One region of the Alteromonas sp. 76-1 genome, then DNA from elsewhere that is predicted to be linked to it. Evidence: predicted binding sites of a transcription regulator. Region 1 holds the regulator's gene; each other region holds the start of a gene.

Region 1 (4,065 bases):
TACCTATCGTATTGCAGCGTTTGAGCAATTGGCCACATATGGAAAAATTATTGGCTGCACAGTGCGTAAAGCACAAAGTAGTGAAGAATTATCAGATTTATTGTTTCAATTACGCCATAAGAGACTAGTGTTAATTGATACGGCAGGCTTTAGTCAACGAGATAGTCGATTAATTAAACAGATAAATCAATTTGATAACGGACAAATGCAGCCAGTGAAAAAATACCTAGTAGCGCAAGCGAATACCCAATATGCTGCATTACAACGTATTATAGATGCGTACGAAGGGGTGGAACTTAGCGGTTGTATCTTTACAAAGCTTGATGAGTGCTACTCTCTAGGCGAAGTGCTTAGCGCTGCGGTGGAGTACCAGTTACCTGTCAGTTATGTAACAGATGGACAGAAAGTTCCTGAAGACATTAAGATTGCAGAAGCAAAATCTTTAGTATCTGCTGCTGCAAAGCTTTATAAAAAGTACGGTTTGAATCATACTACTAGTAACAATGTGGTTAAAACAGCACGAGCAGTATGATTGATGATCAAGCGAGTAGCTTACGAAAAATGAAGCAATCACGATTAATCAAAGTTATCGCCGTCACCGGAGGTAAAGGTGGCGTTGGTAAAACAAATATTACGCTAAACACAGCTATTGCTATGGCAAAGCAGGGAAAGCGCGTAATGGTATTGGATGCAGACTTAGGTCTGGCCAATGTGGATGTAATGCTAGGATTACGCGTAGAGAAAAACCTCTCCCATGTGTTATCTGGTGAGTGTACCTTGGACGATGTACTCGTTACGGGCCCTCACGGTATAAAAATAGCACCAGCCACATCAGGTTCTCAATCAATGGCAGAGCTATCACCAACGCAGCATGCAGGGCTCATTAGAGCTTTCAGCGAATTGCGCACGCCCATTGATGTGCTTATTGTGGATACCGCAGCGGGTATTTCCGATATGGTGCTAAGCTTCTCCAAAGCCTCCCAAGATATTATGGTGGTAGTGTGTGATGAGCCCACTTCACTTACCGATGCCTATGCGTTAATTAAAATTCTTAACCGAGAACATGGTGTCTTTCGCTTCAAAGTTGTCGCTAACATGGTTCGCGATGTTAGAGAAGGTCAGGAACTTTTCAGTAAATTATCTAAAGTAACAGGGCGATTCTTAGATGTTGCGCTAGAATTGGTAGCAACGGTTCCTTTTGACGAGAACATACGCCGAGCAGTTCGTAAGCAAACGTCAATAGTAGATGCTTATCCAAGCTCACCGGCAGCGGTGGCGATTGGCCAGCTAGCAGCCAAAGCAGCTTCTTGGCCTATTCCTGCGCAACCAGGTGGCCATTTAGAATTTTTTATTGAACAACTAATAGCAGATAAAGCAGTAGGAAGTCAGCGTTGAATAGCAAAGCAGCCGCTTATCAACAGCAAACAGACAAGTCACAATTAGTTGAGCGTCACGCTTCGCTGGTGAAGCGGATAGCACACCACTTAATGGCGAGACTGCCAGCCAGTGTTCTTGTCGATGATTTAATCCAGTCAGGTATGATTGGACTGCTAGAAGCTGCACGAAATTTTGACGGTTCCAAAGGTGCAAGTTTTGAAACCTTTGCAGGTATTCGTATTCGTGGCGCTATGCTTGATGAAATAAGAAAAGGTGATTGGACTCCTCGTTCCGTTCATAAAAACGGAAGGGCAATCACAGAAGCCATCTCTCAAGTTGAAGGTGAAACAGGCCGAGACGCGCGAGATGTAGATATTGCGGCTAAAATGAATGTCAGCATGCAAGATTATCATCAAATGCTGAACGAAGTGAATGCCGGGAAATTGGTGGGGATTGAAGACCTTGGGGTTTCTGAAGATGTCATTTCTACAGAAAAGAACCGAGGCAGCGACGCACCGTTAGAAGATTTGATGCAAGGGGCTTTCCAAAAAGCGCTAGCACATGCTATTACTACATTACCCGAACGGGAAGCGATTGTACTTTCTTTATACTATGATGAAGAACTGAATCTTAGAGAAATAGGCGAAGTTCTTGATGTTAGTGAATCGCGAGTAAGTCAAATTCATAGTCAGGCCATGTTAAAACTCAAATCACGAATGAAATCGTGGCAAGTTGACGAAGAATAGAAATTAATAACAATTAACCCCTCATTGGAGGCTATTTTGGATAAAAGTATGAAAATTCTCGTGGTTGACGATTTTTCTACCATGAGACGTATCATAAAGAACCTGCTAAAAGATTTGGGTTTTGCCAATATCCAGGAAGCGGACGACGGTAACACCGCGCTGCCTATGCTACAACAAGGTGATTTTGACTTTGTTGTAACAGATTGGAATATGCCAGGTATGCAAGGTATCGACTTATTACGCGCCATACGTGCCGACGATAAGTTGAAACACCTACCGGTTCTTATGGTAACAGCAGAAGCGAAGAAAGAACAAATCGTTGCCGCAGCGCAAGCTGGTGTGAATGGTTATGTTGTTAAACCTTTCACTGCCGCTACGTTGAAAGAAAAATTAGATAAAATCTTCGAACGTTTAGGTTGATCCAGACGCTCACCAGAGAAATGAGGTTTACTGGATGTCGACAAATGAAAGTGTCTCCATAACGCTCGAAGAAGCCAAAAAATTGGTAGCGTATCTTGAAGAGGGCGATAACGCATCAGCGAACGCTGTCTTAGAAGCCGTTTCGATGAAAGAGTCCATTGAGCTCTTTGCTGAAGTGGGTAAATTAACGCGTCAACTTCATGACTCGTTGAATAACTTCCAAATCGATGAACGTATTAAAAATTTAACCGTTGATGACATTCCTGATGCGCAAACGCGACTGATGTACGTTATCGAAGAAACGGAAAAAGCTGCCAATACCACCATGGACGCAGTTGAAGAGAGTATGCCAATTGCTGAAGTGCTCTCTACCCGTATCGAAAAAATTATGCCGGAATGGAAGAAACTGATGAATCGTCAACTCGAGTTGGGCGAATTCAAAGTTTTATGTGCAGATTTAGACGAATTGCTAGAAGACGGATCGAAACAATCGGCTAAGCTTACATCATTGCTTACCGAAGTGTTAATGGCACAAGGTTATCAAGATCTTACCGGTCAAGTTATTCGCAGAGTGATTGAACTCGTAAAAGAAGTGGAAGATAGCTTAGTTAATATGCTGACGATGTTCGGTGAACCCGAACAGGCGGAGCAAGACAAGCCATTGGAAGCGAAAGTCGAAAAAGTTAACAAGATCGATAGTGTCGAAGCCGAAGGTCCAATTATTGATGCAGACCAACGCGATGATGTGGTATCTGGCCAAGATGACGTAGATGATCTTTTGTCTAGCTTAGGTTTTTAGGGGAGCGGGCGCATGGCGTTTGATGTTGACGAGGATATATTACAGGACTTTCTAGTTGAAGCTGGGGAGATCCTTGAACAATTACAAGAACAGCTCGTTGATCTGGAAAATAATCCTGAAGATGCAGATTTACTGAATGCAATCTTCCGTGGTTACCATACCGTAAAAGGTGGCGCCGGCTTTTTGTCGCTTACCGAATTAGTTGAAATTTGCCACGGTGCAGAAAACGTTTTCGATGTAATGCGAAACGGACAACGTACTCTTACGCCTGAATTAATGGATACCATTCTTCAGGCCACCGATGTAGTAGTAGATATGTTTGAGCGTGTTAAAGCGCAAGAACCTCTAATACCTGCAGACGCAAAGTTAGTTGATTTGCTGCATAAGTTAAGCACCCCAGAAACCCCAGACGAAAATATCTTTGGTGAAAGTAGTGATGCGGCTGAAGCCCCCGCTGCCGAAGAAGAATTCGCGTTAGAAGAAGCGCCTGTCCCTGAAGCGCCTGCCGCAAGCAGCGATGGCGGCATCGACGAGATTTCTGAAGATGAATTTGAAGCCTTGCTGGATGAACTTCATGGTTCAAATGCCCCAGGTAAATCTGCGCCTAAAGCAGAACCAAAAGCGGCTGCACCTGCGGTTGGTGGTTCAGGTGATGATATTACAGACGATGAATTTGAAGCACTGTTAGACGAATTGCACGGCAAAGGTAAATTTAAAGAAGAT
Region 2 (4,065 bases), 420 kb from region 1:
TGTCGCTTTTTCCGTTTGCTCTACACAGGCTACTGTTTGCTCTTTACCTTGATTCATTACTGATACCGCGCGTTCAGCACCCGCTTGAAGTACCTCAATCATCGCGTTAATTTCTTGCGTAGACTGTTGCGTTCGGCTCGCTAGTGTACGTACTTCATCAGCAACTACCGCAAAGCCTCTACCTTGCTCACCCGCACGGGCAGCTTCAATGGCGGCATTCAAGGCAAGTAGGTTAGTTTGGTCGGCCACGCCGCGGATAACATCAAGAATACCCCCGATGCTAGCGCTGTCTTGATGAAGCTTGTTGATAACATCGGCAGCGTCTTGAACGTCTTTGGCGAGAATTTCGATAATACGTTTATTCTCAAGTGAGATTTGACGTACATTTTCAGCTTCGGCATCAGCATGGCGAATTTGGCTCAGCGTATCTTCAGCGTTTTGCACTACTAATTGTGAGGTAGAGTGCATCTCTGTAGTGGCGGTTGCCACTTGGCCAATTTGCGACTTCTGATCTTGAATCGAATGCGTGGTTTGCGCAGTAACGGCTGAGGTTTGTTCTGATGCCGCGGCAAGTTGCTCGGCACGGGTATTAATTCCTGAAATCAGCTCTTTGAGGTTGCCAATTAGGGTATTACAGTTTTTAGCTAACAGACCAAATTCATCTTGAGCAGAATCGTCAAGGCGATGTGTTAAGTCTCCAGATGATGCTACGGTAAGCAACTCGTTCACGCGATAAAGAGGACGGGTAATAGCTCTTACCGTCACGTAACCAATCGCAGCGGCTATCAAAATTGAAAATATTACCACCGCTATAATGATGATATTGCCTGTAGTAATAGCACCATTCACTTGATTTTCTACGTCTTTTGCTTTTGCGTCCGCAAGCGCTAGTAATTGTTCAAGTTCAACAATACCATTTGCAATGTTCTTATCTGATGCATTAAGTGCCGCCTCAGAATCGTTTCTGCGTTCTAGCCTCTCTACATGCAACGCCATTACGCCGTCACTGGCTGTAATCGCATTAAGGGCATCGTTAACCAATTCATTAATATCGCTAAGCGTACCAGACTGGTCTCGCTGCCCAGCGGCTTGGCTCATATCGCTAAGTAAAGTAGCAACCTTATCTACCACTAAGTCAACTTCGTTACCCAGGGTTTGAGAGCGTACGATAGTTTCGGTCTTTACGTATTCATAAGAAACGGTAAGTAGAGAAAGTAATGAGGTTTCTAGTTGGCTACCAATATCTGCTGCGCGTCTAAGATTTGGGTCACTTTGCACTGCGTCAAGGTCAGAAAAGTCTAGTAGGTAAGTAGACGCATCGTCAGCGTTATCTTCAGCATCACCTAAACGGTCGTCAATGGTGTTTCGGATATCCATGAATTTTTGGTGGTTCAGGTAAACCGCTTCAACATTCTTAATGTAGTTATCATAGGAAGCTCGAACACTGTTTAACTTACTTTGTAGTTCAGGTTCATTGGCAACTGCAGTGGCAAGCTTCTTATATTCAGTCTCGAACATATCTCGGCTTTGATTGAATGCTGTGCGCTTTTCCTGAAGGCCAGACAAATCTTCTTCAATATAGGCTTCGAATGTCAATCTACCCATGTTTAGGAAGTTCGCTTTTAAGGCGTTACTACCCGCGACTGTAGGAAGCGCAACGTCATTTACCTCTTCGGTTGCTGAACCAATGGAATTGAGGTTAAACAACGAAACAACGCTAATGACAATCAGTAGACAAGTAATTGCTACAAAACCGCCGACTACGCGAGTGGCTACTGTAATCTTCATTGAAACTCCTAGACTATTTTTTATTCTTTTGCGTGACGATACTACCCCGCACTACGTCCAAAATACACCTCAATGACCTAGAGGAAGGTATTAAAATGTATAACATGAACGGTAATGGGATTATAGACTAACGTATATAACCAACGTATCGGCAGGTAAGCCATTAAGTTAACAAGTAAAGCACAAGAAATTGCGATTTAGTAGTTTGCTGTATCAATTAAGTCATTTACGCATGTACTTGGATGAGTTTACCTGTATTGACGTCCAGCATGGTCATTTCTTGACCCCAAACATACCCAGTGTCTAGCGCGACAAAACGATCATCTTGCGTCTCGCTGTTAAGTGCAGCCCAATGACCGAAGAGTACCTGTTCTTGTGCCTTAAGATGAAGGTTATCTACCTTGAACCAAGGAACAACAGATTTCGAAGCCTGAGCAGGGTGGGTTTTCGTCTCAAACTCTAAGCTAGTATCTGCGTGTAGAAAGCGCATTCTGGTGCACGCGTTTACAATAAAGCGGGTTCGCGATTCACCTTCAAGTTTATCAGACCATTTAACCGGTGTGTTGCCATACATGTTTTTTAAAAAATCAGTGTAGTGCTTCGATTGTAATTTCTTACTGACTTCATCGCTTAAGCTGACGAGTGTGTCTGTACTCCAGTGAGGGTAGAGACCGGCATGTACGATGGTGTGATTGTCATTGATTTTTTTCGCGAGGGGAAATTGGCGAAGCCAATCTAGTAGTGCTTTTAAATCGGGAGCATCAAGCAAGGGCTGTAGGTTGTCAGCTTTCTTAGGTTTACGAATTTTGTTCGCAACCGCAAGCAAGTGAAGATCATGGTTTCCTAGTACGGTTTCAAAACTGCTACCTAAGCTTTTTAGAAACCGTAAGGTGCTTAACGAGTCTTCGCCTCTGGCAACTAAGTCGCCGACGGCGAAGAGTTTATCTTTATCCGCAGAGAATTTGGCTTTCTCCAGCAGTCGCTGTAGCCCGCTATAACAACCTTGAATATCACCCACGACGAAGGTGTTGCGATAAGTCATAAATCTCAAAAATCAGTGAAGAATGTTGGGAACCGCTAAACGGAATACTTCAATTGGAACACGAAAACGTTCTCCGTTTTCACGCTCCATTTCGTAATAGCCTTGCATATTTCCTACCGGGGTATCAAGTACTGCACCACTGGTATAGTCAAAATCTTCGCCCGGTTTTAATATGGGTTGTTTACCCACAACACCTGAGCCACTCACCTCTGAGGTTTTACCATTAGCATCGGTAATTTGCCAGTAACGATTAATAAGTTGTACCGTTTCCTGGCTGTCATTCACAATGGTCACGTGATAAGCGAACGCAAATTGTGGCGAATCAGAAGGTAGGTGCTCGGGAAGGTGACGGGTTTTCACCCGCACCTTAATTTCAGACTCATTCATAAGCTAACTTTAATTTTCTTGTGCTTCTTCTAACGCTGATACTGCATTCGCTATAGTGGCGAAATCCTGCAAGGATAGCACTTCAGCCCTTACGGTTGGGTTTATACCCAGCGCGCTGATTTGTGCTTCAGTAAGACTTTCTTTTAACGAGTTTCGTATTGTCTTGCGACGTTGATTGAACGCCTGCGCGCATACTCGCTCAAGGGTGGCTACTGAAACCACATCTACTGGCGGTGTTTTGTGCGGAATAAGACGTACTACCGCAGAATCAACCTTCGGGGGCGGCTTAAAGGCACCTGGTGGCACATTGAGTACCGGCATAACCTTACAATAGTATTGGGCCATTACCGATAATCGGCCATAGCTTTTAGAGCCATGCCCTGCAGCTAAACGATTCACCACTTCTTTTTGTAGCATGAAGTGCATGTCATCTACGCACGCAGCGTGAGAGAACAGGTGAAACATTAGCGGCGTTGAAATGTTATACGGTAAGTTACCAAAAACGCGCAACCCTTTATCTTTCACGGGCATAGTTTTAGCCAGCTCGGTGAAATCCATGGTCATCGCGTCTTGTTCAATAACAGTTAGCTTATCGCCGTTAAACGGATGTTCTCGTAAACGCTTAGCCAAATCTCGGTCAAGCTCGATAACGGTAAGTGCTTCAACTTCATCGCAAACAGGATCGGTTAGCGCGCCTAAGCCAGGGCCGATTTCAACCAAGTTTTGCTCGTGTTGCGGATTAATGGCCGACACGATTTGTCCAATCACATAGTCGTCGTGAAGGAAGTTTTGTCCGAAGCGTTTTCTGGCCGTGTGGCCTAAATGTGTTTTACTCATTGTTGATGATG
Region 3 (4,065 bases), 2.0 Mb from region 1:
GTTGCGGGAACATACAGGCACGTCAGCTGCATACCGAATGGCGGTTTTTCGTGAAATTCAGCATTTTATTGAAGAGCTAACCGATTACATCATCGAGCAACAAGGCGTGGAGTACAATATTGCGCAGCTCCAAGCTGATGCTATGGTTAGATTGGTATTTAGTGCTGGAGCAGAAGCGTTAGAAGCTGATACTAAGTTGAAGGTGGAAATTGGCGAAAGAGTTAAAGCCCAATTACGTTTCGTGCAATTGGGCGCAATGTCGAAGCTTGCATCACAAACATCGGCCGACGCATCTTAAGCGTTAAAATCTACAGTTGCTGCAAATCCATTTGTAAAATGCAGAGGGTTACTTTTTAGTTAGTAACACACCCGCTTCTATATGATGGGTGAATGGAAATTGATCGAACAGTGCCGCATTTGCTATTTCGTGAGTTTCACAAAGTAGGCTTAAGTTTTCAGCTAAGGTTTCAGGGTTACAAGAGATATAGATAATATTATCGTACCCTTGAATCATTTTTAATGAATCTACGTCTAACCCTGCTCGGGGTGGGTCAACCAATACAGTGGTAAAATTGTATTCAGTTAAGTTGATACCTTCTAGACGAGAGAAGGTTCGTTCCCCGTTCATTGCTTCGGTAAACTCTTCAGCCGACAATCTCACAATTTTCACGTTATCTAAGTGGTTTGCCGCAATGTTGTATTGCGCCGCTTGTACCGATGGCTTTGCTATTTCAGTCCCTATCACATTGTCAAAATGAACTGCCAATGGCATTGAGAAGTTTCCTGCACCACAATACATTTCTAGTAAATCCCCGGTTAGGGGAGCAGAGCATTCAAGAGACCATTCAATCATGCTGCAATTTACTTCTGCATTAGGTTGGGTAAAGCTATTCTCAATATGTTTGAATTCAAACTCTCGGCCGTTAATAGGTAGGCGTTCTATAATAAAGTCGCTCCCTACAATACGCTTTTGCTTTCTAGCTCGCCCAATAATACTCACAGCCGTAAATTGGGTAGCTAAAAAGGTGCGAAGTAGTTCAGCTTGTGCTTCCCATTCGTCATCTAGTGGCTTGTGATACAGCAAGCTAATAACCAATTCACCGGATAATCCAGTTAGATAATCAATTTGAAACAATTTTTTGCGCAGCAGCTCGTTTGGCTTTAAATAGTCAATTAATTGCTGCATTGCCTTGTTAATGGTTTCACTAGCCGGTGGAAATGTATCTACGCGGTACTTCTCTTTAGAACCTTGATCGAACATGATGTGATAAAGATCGTCACCGTCGTGCCATACACGAAACTCCGCTCGCATACGGTAGTTTTCAGGTTTTGACGGATACACCGACAGACTCGGTGCGTTAAACGGCGTAAGAAGAGTACCTAACCGATCCACTTTCTCATCGAGTTGAGCTTGATAGTCTTTTGCAGTGGTGGTTGTCATGTGGTTCTCCGAACATCATTTAAATAAGGCTGCGAATTGTAGTGCCTTATATTATATGTGCAACGGATAAAACTCACAGAACCAAAAATTTCGTATTAAAATTAAACAATACGTGATTGTTGCCGATAACTTGATTGAGGATAGTGAGGATCAAATTATGAACGTGAGTCAAATTAAGGCTTTCATGGGCGACCAGAAAGTGGATGAAAAGGCATCGGTTCACCCGAATGAAGCTATAAAGAAGCAGCTTCAACAGGAAGGCTTACAGCAAGCAGCCGAGTTTACCAAACAGCATTCAGCAACGGTCACCGTGAATAGCACGCAGACCAGTATCGGCTTAAAGGTCTTCAGTGGTAGCTTAAGTCAAAATGTGGTTGTTGATGGCAAGCGCCCAAATGAAAGCAAGCAGTCTGAAGACGGCGAAGAAAACAAAAGCTTATTCGATTTCGAAAAAGTCGCCCGTAATGTACTTGGGTTCGTGACCGGAGTCATTCAAGGTGCCGCTGATGGTGGTGCGGATGACGATACCCTAAAAGGGTTATTTGGTCAGGCCCGTGAAGGCGTAAGTCGTGGCTTCGCTATGGCTGAAAAGGATCTCGAAGGTTTTATGAATGATGAGATTGAAGAAGGTGTTACTCGTAGCCGTGAAATGATAGACGGCGGCATTAACGATTTAGAACAGAATATCTTCAATCCTAATCCAGCAAGTGTGAGCGAGCTTAACGCGGTATCTGCATCTGATGCTAAATCAGGAAGCTTGCTTATTCGAACCAAAGATGGGGATGAAGTAAACCTTAGCTTTGAAAGTATCAGACAGTTTAGTGCTGCTAGTCAGGCTTCGCTATATATACCCGCGAATGACGATGCTGAAACGTCTAGTTCGAATACAGATTCAGTTGTGGCGCAGCAGTCATCTCAATATGAATACTTTGAACGAAGTGGCATCAGCTTTTCGTTAAAGGGTGAAATAGACGAAGATGAAATGACAGCTATTGCAAATCTTGTGGGTGAAGCACAAGACTTAGCGGATACCTTCTATAGCGGGGATATGGATAAGGCGTTCGAACAAGCGTTGAATTTAGGTTTCGATGATAAAGAGTTAGTTGGGTATGCGTTGCAGTTAAACCGCACTACACAAACCGAAATGGTAAAGGCTTATGAGAACGTAAAGCACTATAGTGAAGAGGGTGAGGCTGAAAACCAATACGGTAATGTAGTCAGTCCAATAGCACAGTATCTCGAAAAGATGATGTCTACATTCGAAAATGCTGAGAATACCCTAGGATCTGGAGATGACTACAATACATTGCTTGCAGGTATTATTAGTGAAATGAAAGATGTACAAATACCTGATTTAGTATCAGCTATAAATCGTTTCCATACGTTTAACCAAAACTTATTAAACGCGATGCCACAGCAAGCGGCTTCAGAATAGAGTAAAAAAAACCTGGGTCATGCCCAGGTTTTTTTAATTTATGCTTGTTCTACTTTGTCTTTAGCTGGCCTAACTTTTAATGTTCGCTCTTGGAACACTGAGTCGTTAGTCTTGGCTATTACTGGGTCAAGGTCGCTAGTTATCACTTCAATAAAGCCATAACCTTTTCGCTTGCCAGTTTTTCTATCCTTCATGAGTCGGACAGATTGTACTTCGACAAAACTACCAAAATACTCTTTAACCGCAGATTCGTTTGCACGATACGGTAGATTACCCACATAGAGTGTTTCAGTGGTTGTGCTGCTGGTGGAGGGCGCAGCTGTTTCAGAGGGTGAATTGTTAAGGAGTGAAGCTAGCCACGGCGTTAATATACCGCTTATTAATAGAGACGCTGAAACCGTTAACGGAACGTGCGCTTCTATACTAGCTGATGAAAACAACAGATATCCTGCGATTGCAAAGATAGCACTAATAACAGTGCATTGAATAAAGCCTACTTTCATATACCTACCTTTCTAGTGTTTATTATCATAATAATGAAGGCTGGTTACAGTTTACTCATTTGTAACAATTAGAACAATAAAATGTGAAAGAACTATCCTAAAGTCCAATGGAATACACCTAAATGATGTAAAAATAAGCGTTTGAGAGTGGAAATGTTATTAAATGCAAATAAGTGCCAAATAACGGTTGATCTTTTACGCCACCTATCTATAATGCGCTCCACGTTTTGAGGGGGCTTCAGGCACTCACAAGACGTAGTGCACAACCTTGAATTAAGACTGATTAAAAAGTTAAAAACTGGGTTGACATCGTAACTTAACGATGTAGAATGCGCGCCTCGCTTCAAGGAGTTGGTAACAACACTGGAAAAGCAGTTTTCATTAACTCTTTGGAGTTAACAACGGTTCGAAAAGAAATTTATGAAAAACGTTGACACTGAAAACGAAACGCGTAGAATGCGCATCCGCTTCGAAGAGAAGCACTCATCGAAAAGGCAATGGCCGTTCGGGTGAGGTGAGGAAGTCTAAGCAACTATATGTAATGTTAGTCCTCCTTGCGCAAAAACAGAATGCTTCGCATTATGATTTTTGCACGATAGTTCTTTAACAATTTATAACAAGACAATCTGTGTGGGCACTCATTAAGAGTGTCACACAACGACGATTCATATTCGATATATTTAATT
Region 4 (4,065 bases), 560 kb from region 1:
GGCCACTGTGCTCCAAGCAGCCGTAAAGCCGTCGATAATGACCGCAGCGGCCAGAAGGGTAACATCAGGCCCGGTAGTGGCAATAAGTGAGAACATAAGGTTGGAAGCCGCCATAGCAATGCCGGCAGTCATTAACCCCTTGTAAATGCCGTAGCGAATGTTAACTAGCCCACCTATCAGAGAAAAGATAATGGTTACCCACCAGTTGAGCAGCTTTGAGTAAGTGCCGATATCGCTATTTGAAAAACCAATTTCTTTGTAAAAAACGATACTCATTCTTCCTAAGAAGGCTTCTCCTATTTTAAACAAGAATATAAACAGTAAAAACGACAAAGCGAGTTTTACGCCATTGCGTGAGAAAAACTCAGAAAAGGGGGCCACTAAGGTTTGTTTAAACCAAAGCGCTATTTTAGAAGACGCTTCGCCTGTATTACTGTGTGCTGGGTTCGCTACCGCTTGGCTACGCAATAGGTCCCGATCTATGTCTGGCTCTTTGGCAAACACCGTGCTGACCATAAGTACAAGCATAAACAGGGCGAGTAAACCGTAAATGTCAGGCCAGTACCAGCTGCTATTGTCCGCAATAAAAAACGGAATGGCGCCAAGTCCACCATAGCCCGTCCACCATCCTGCGGTGGCAACGGAAGATGCAGCAGACAAACCATCATTGTCATTTTCTTCAATAACATCAATTCGATAGCCATCTATCGCAATATCTTGAGTAGAAGAAAAAATGGCGATGAGTAAACCCACCAATGCCAAATAAAACAAGTGACTATTGGCTGATAATTGTGTCATTAACGCACAACACAGGGCTATGCCGCCTTGCATGATGAAAATCCAGCCTCGACGCTGGCCAAGAAAGCGAGGTTTTACGCGGTCAATTAAAGGAGACCAAAGAAAATTGAATGAATAGACCGCAAAGATAGCACCAAACAAGCCAATAGCTGACCGAGATAAGCCTTCATCTTTCAGCCAGGCCGACAGCACTGAGCCGATCATAATCCATGGAAAACCACTGGTAATGCCAAATAGAAATATACTGAGGTAACGACGGTCGTGATAAGTTTTGAGAGAGTCTAACAAATGCGTTCCATGGCCAAAGCGTGATCCATTCATATTGAGCCATGATCACGCTTGAGTTTCAATGAAAACGAGCAATAAAGGGTTGAATCACTGATAAATTAATGAATAACGAAAGCCGCTAGGGGCGGATACCTACACAGTCGATGGGGCAGTGCCCTTTACCTTCTAAGAACAATACACAGTTCATTAACTCATCGACGAGATATTTATCTGAACGTAACTTATCTTCTTGCCAAAAATGGACTTGATGGAGCAAATGCCAAAAGACCCGTTCCTTATAGGTGTAAGGTTGGGTAAATGTGTACTCTATCTGGCCCCATTCTTCCATACTATCCCAAAAGAATAGTTCGATCTCCTCGACCGGAAGCTCTCCTTGCCAAAATGACCTCAGATAAAAACACAGCTGCTTGGCCTTTTTGTTTACGAATGTTTGAACAGTCATAGACACACAGCCGCCGTTATTAAAGATTAAAATGAATTATAGTTCAGAACACCCAGTGATACCTCGTGAAACCCAAGGCAAATAAGATAGGTTACTGTTTTAAGCTATAAATTAGACTAGTTGGTTTAGATCCTAATTACCAGCCTAAATGTTGAGCCCATCCAAGAACGCTGCCAGCAATAAACTGAATTTTAGTGCTATTTTCATTGTCCATTAGACCAAAGGCTGAATTTTGAATGGATAGAGACTGCTGTCTGTAGTGCAGTTTGAGGGAAGTGGTGGCAAGTTGTTTTCGTTTCGTTTGGGTTTGCGACGCCCACGTATTGGTGTCGTTAATTGACAAGTCTAACACCGGAAATTCCGTTCCGGCAATAAATTCAGGTACACCGCGGTTTATGTCGGCATTCGGCCAAAAGGGGGTGATGGCGACCAAAGTGTCTGGTGAAGGAATAATGCCTTTAGAACCTAAATCTAGTAACTGCGCTGCTTGCATGCCATAGGCAATGTTCATTCTAAAGCCCTGATGACTTTCAAGGTGAGTGTTTAGCGCATTAACTAATATGGTTAAGTGTTGGCTGGACGACACGTAACTTTGTCGTTGAAGTCGACTGTCAGTTTTCGGGTGAATGGCTTCATCGACGGGAAGCTCAGGGTCTTCTTCTAGCGTGAATGAAACTGGGCTAACCACCGCATGCCACCCTTTGGCATTAAGTAAGCTGGCTAAATGACGTGCATCCCCTATGGAAAGACCGCTAGGCGAGGCATCAGCTAAAATAATGGCGGCGCCGCGTGAAATAGGTAATGCTGAGGGGCTCTCAAAAATAGGCACGCGGATTTCCCCAGCCATTACATAAGTAATGTCATCGGGTAAAAAAGCGTGGGTAATATCCTCATACAAGCTTTGCCCTTGCGCATAAGGCACAGAACACAGCAAAAAAGATAATAAGCTGCAACCCACCACAAGAAAACGAGATAAACGTAACATGGCGTACCAATAAAGCATTCAACATTCTTATTATCGGCCAAACCTGTGAAAACTTCAGTTCGAACCAAGAGTATTTTAGTGCTTTATGAGTCAACCGCTTATGAAAAAATGGGTGTAGCAGGTTACTAATTAGCGCCCGTAAGTCTTAATCTATAGACAGTGGAGCGGGGGTGTAGTGGGCATAAGCAGTGAACGGAATAGGCGTTTGAAACGTTAACCAATCTTGCGATGCAGGATGTGCAAAGCTCAAGCTTTCTGCATGCAGCTGCAATCGTTCAGCCATACCTAGCGCTTCATCATGGGCATAAAGCCTATCGCCTAAGATAGGGTGACCTAACTCAAGCATATGGACGCGAAGTTGGTGAGAGCGCCCTGTAACTGGGTATAAAGCTACTAGGGTTTCGTTTTCCTCGCCCGCCACGGTGCTAATGGGGGAGTTAACGCCAGGGCTAGTGCCGAAGCTAGTATCATTTTTTGAACTAACCACTTGATGTGATTCGTCAGACGTTACCTCTACCACTTCATAATGGGTCAGGGCTTTTTTGCCGCGCTCATAATCCACCATTTGCTTCGGGCGATTAGGCCAATCACAAATAAGGGGTAAGTTCACTTCCCCTTGGTTGCTTTTAACCTTGCCAAAAACTCGGGCGAAATAGCGCTTCTTGGTTTGGCGTAATTCAAATTGCTTTGAAATATGCCGATGGCTTTCTTTGTTTAGCGCCATCACCATAATGCCCGATGTTGCCATATCAAGCCTATGTACCACAGTGGCCGTAGGAAACACGGTATTTACTCTGCTTATAAGCGAGTCTTTATGTTCTTCTGCTTTACCGGGCACACTTAATAAGCCACTGGGCTTATTCGCTACCAAGATGTCATCATCTTGGTAGAGAATAGTTAAATAAGGCTGTAGCGGCGGGTTATATACAAATGCAGGATTAGCCATTAAGGATTGTTCACCACTAAACGTAATGCATCAAACTGTACGTCCGCGCCTTGTATTACTTTGTCTAAGGCACTCATTTGGTTTTCAATAAATTCAATTTCACTGTCACGTACTGACGGGTTACGCTTTTGCAAATCGACTAAACGCTGAATTTCACTGTTTAGCGTTTTATGCATGTCTTGCAGTGCATCATGCAGTTTTTGATTCGCTTGTTGATGTGCCAGTTTACGGCTGTTTTCAATTGCTAAAGTAAGCGGTTGATGCAGTGCTTTTATCAGCTGGTGCGAAATTTTTCGGTTTACCTTACGCTTCACGTCAAAGGTTAAATCTACCTGGTTGCCTTGCGCATCTAAACAAATGCGCAGTGGCGTTTGCGGTAAAAAGCGGCCAAGTTGCAACGCTTTAGGGGCGTTAGCATCTAATACAAATAACGCCTCTAACCAGTAAGCGCCTTTGGGTAAGCCAGGGTCGGCAATAAAACCAATGCTGCTCTTACCATGCACATCACTAAGCACTAAATCGATAGCGGTATGTACAAGAGGGTGATCCCAACTTAAGAATTGAACATTTTCCAAGGTGGTAGCCACGCGGCGTTTATAGGTTACC

What was found. The regulator FliA, encoded in region 1, starts transcription of late flagellar genes. The targets are predictions, from matches to a motif close to CTAAAGNTNNNNNNNNNNNNGCCGATA.
Region 2: a site for FliA is predicted at 1,935-1,961, ahead of ALT761_RS03460 (HAMP domain-containing methyl-accepting chemotaxis protein). Genes of this name have one in related genera too.
Region 3: a site for FliA is predicted at 1,543-1,569, ahead of ALT761_RS16955 (DUF5610 domain-containing protein). Genes of this name have one in related genera too.
Region 4: a site for FliA is predicted at 2,545-2,571, ahead of ALT761_RS02935 (DUF3530 family protein). Genes of this name have one in related genera too.

The regions. Positions count from the first base shown of each region.
Region 1 is NZ_LR136958.1:1,242,548-1,246,612, forward strand. Features, by position in the region: gene flhF (flagellar biosynthesis protein FlhF) at 1-532, shown strand, start outside; gene ALT761_RS05160 (MinD/ParA family protein) at 529-1,395, shown strand; gene ALT761_RS05165 (RNA polymerase sigma factor FliA) at 1,392-2,123, shown strand; gene cheY (chemotaxis response regulator CheY) at 2,160-2,543, shown strand; gene ALT761_RS05175 (protein phosphatase CheZ) at 2,578-3,342, shown strand; gene ALT761_RS05180 (chemotaxis protein CheA) at 3,355-4,065, shown strand, end outside.
Region 2 is NZ_LR136958.1:825,877-829,941, forward strand. Features, by position in the region: gene ALT761_RS03460 (HAMP domain-containing methyl-accepting chemotaxis protein) at 1-1,788, opposite strand, end outside; gene ALT761_RS03465 (symmetrical bis(5'-nucleosyl)-tetraphosphatase) at 2,015-2,830, opposite strand; gene apaG (Co2+/Mg2+ efflux protein ApaG) at 2,843-3,217, opposite strand; gene rsmA (16S rRNA (adenine(1518)-N(6)/adenine(1519)-N(6))-dimethyltransferase RsmA) at 3,227-4,054, opposite strand; gene pdxA (4-hydroxythreonine-4-phosphate dehydrogenase PdxA) at 4,051-4,065, opposite strand, start outside.
Region 3 is NZ_LR136958.1:4,003,112-4,007,176, reverse strand. Features, by position in the region: gene fabR (HTH-type transcriptional repressor FabR) at 1-298, shown strand, start outside; gene trmA (tRNA (uridine(54)-C5)-methyltransferase TrmA) at 347-1,441, opposite strand; gene ALT761_RS16955 (DUF5610 domain-containing protein) at 1,599-2,876, shown strand; gene ALT761_RS16950 (RNA recognition motif domain-containing protein) at 2,915-3,379, opposite strand; rRNA gene ALT761_RS16945 (16S ribosomal RNA) at 4,061-4,065, shown strand, end outside.
Region 4 is NZ_LR136958.1:685,791-689,855, forward strand. Features, by position in the region: gene ALT761_RS02925 (AmpG family muropeptide MFS transporter) at 1-1,086, opposite strand, end outside; gene ALT761_RS20910 (hypothetical protein) at 1,205-1,528, opposite strand; gene ALT761_RS02935 (DUF3530 family protein) at 1,665-2,531, opposite strand; gene ALT761_RS02940 (pseudouridine synthase) at 2,659-3,459, opposite strand; gene rapA (RNA polymerase-associated protein RapA) at 3,459-4,065, opposite strand, start outside.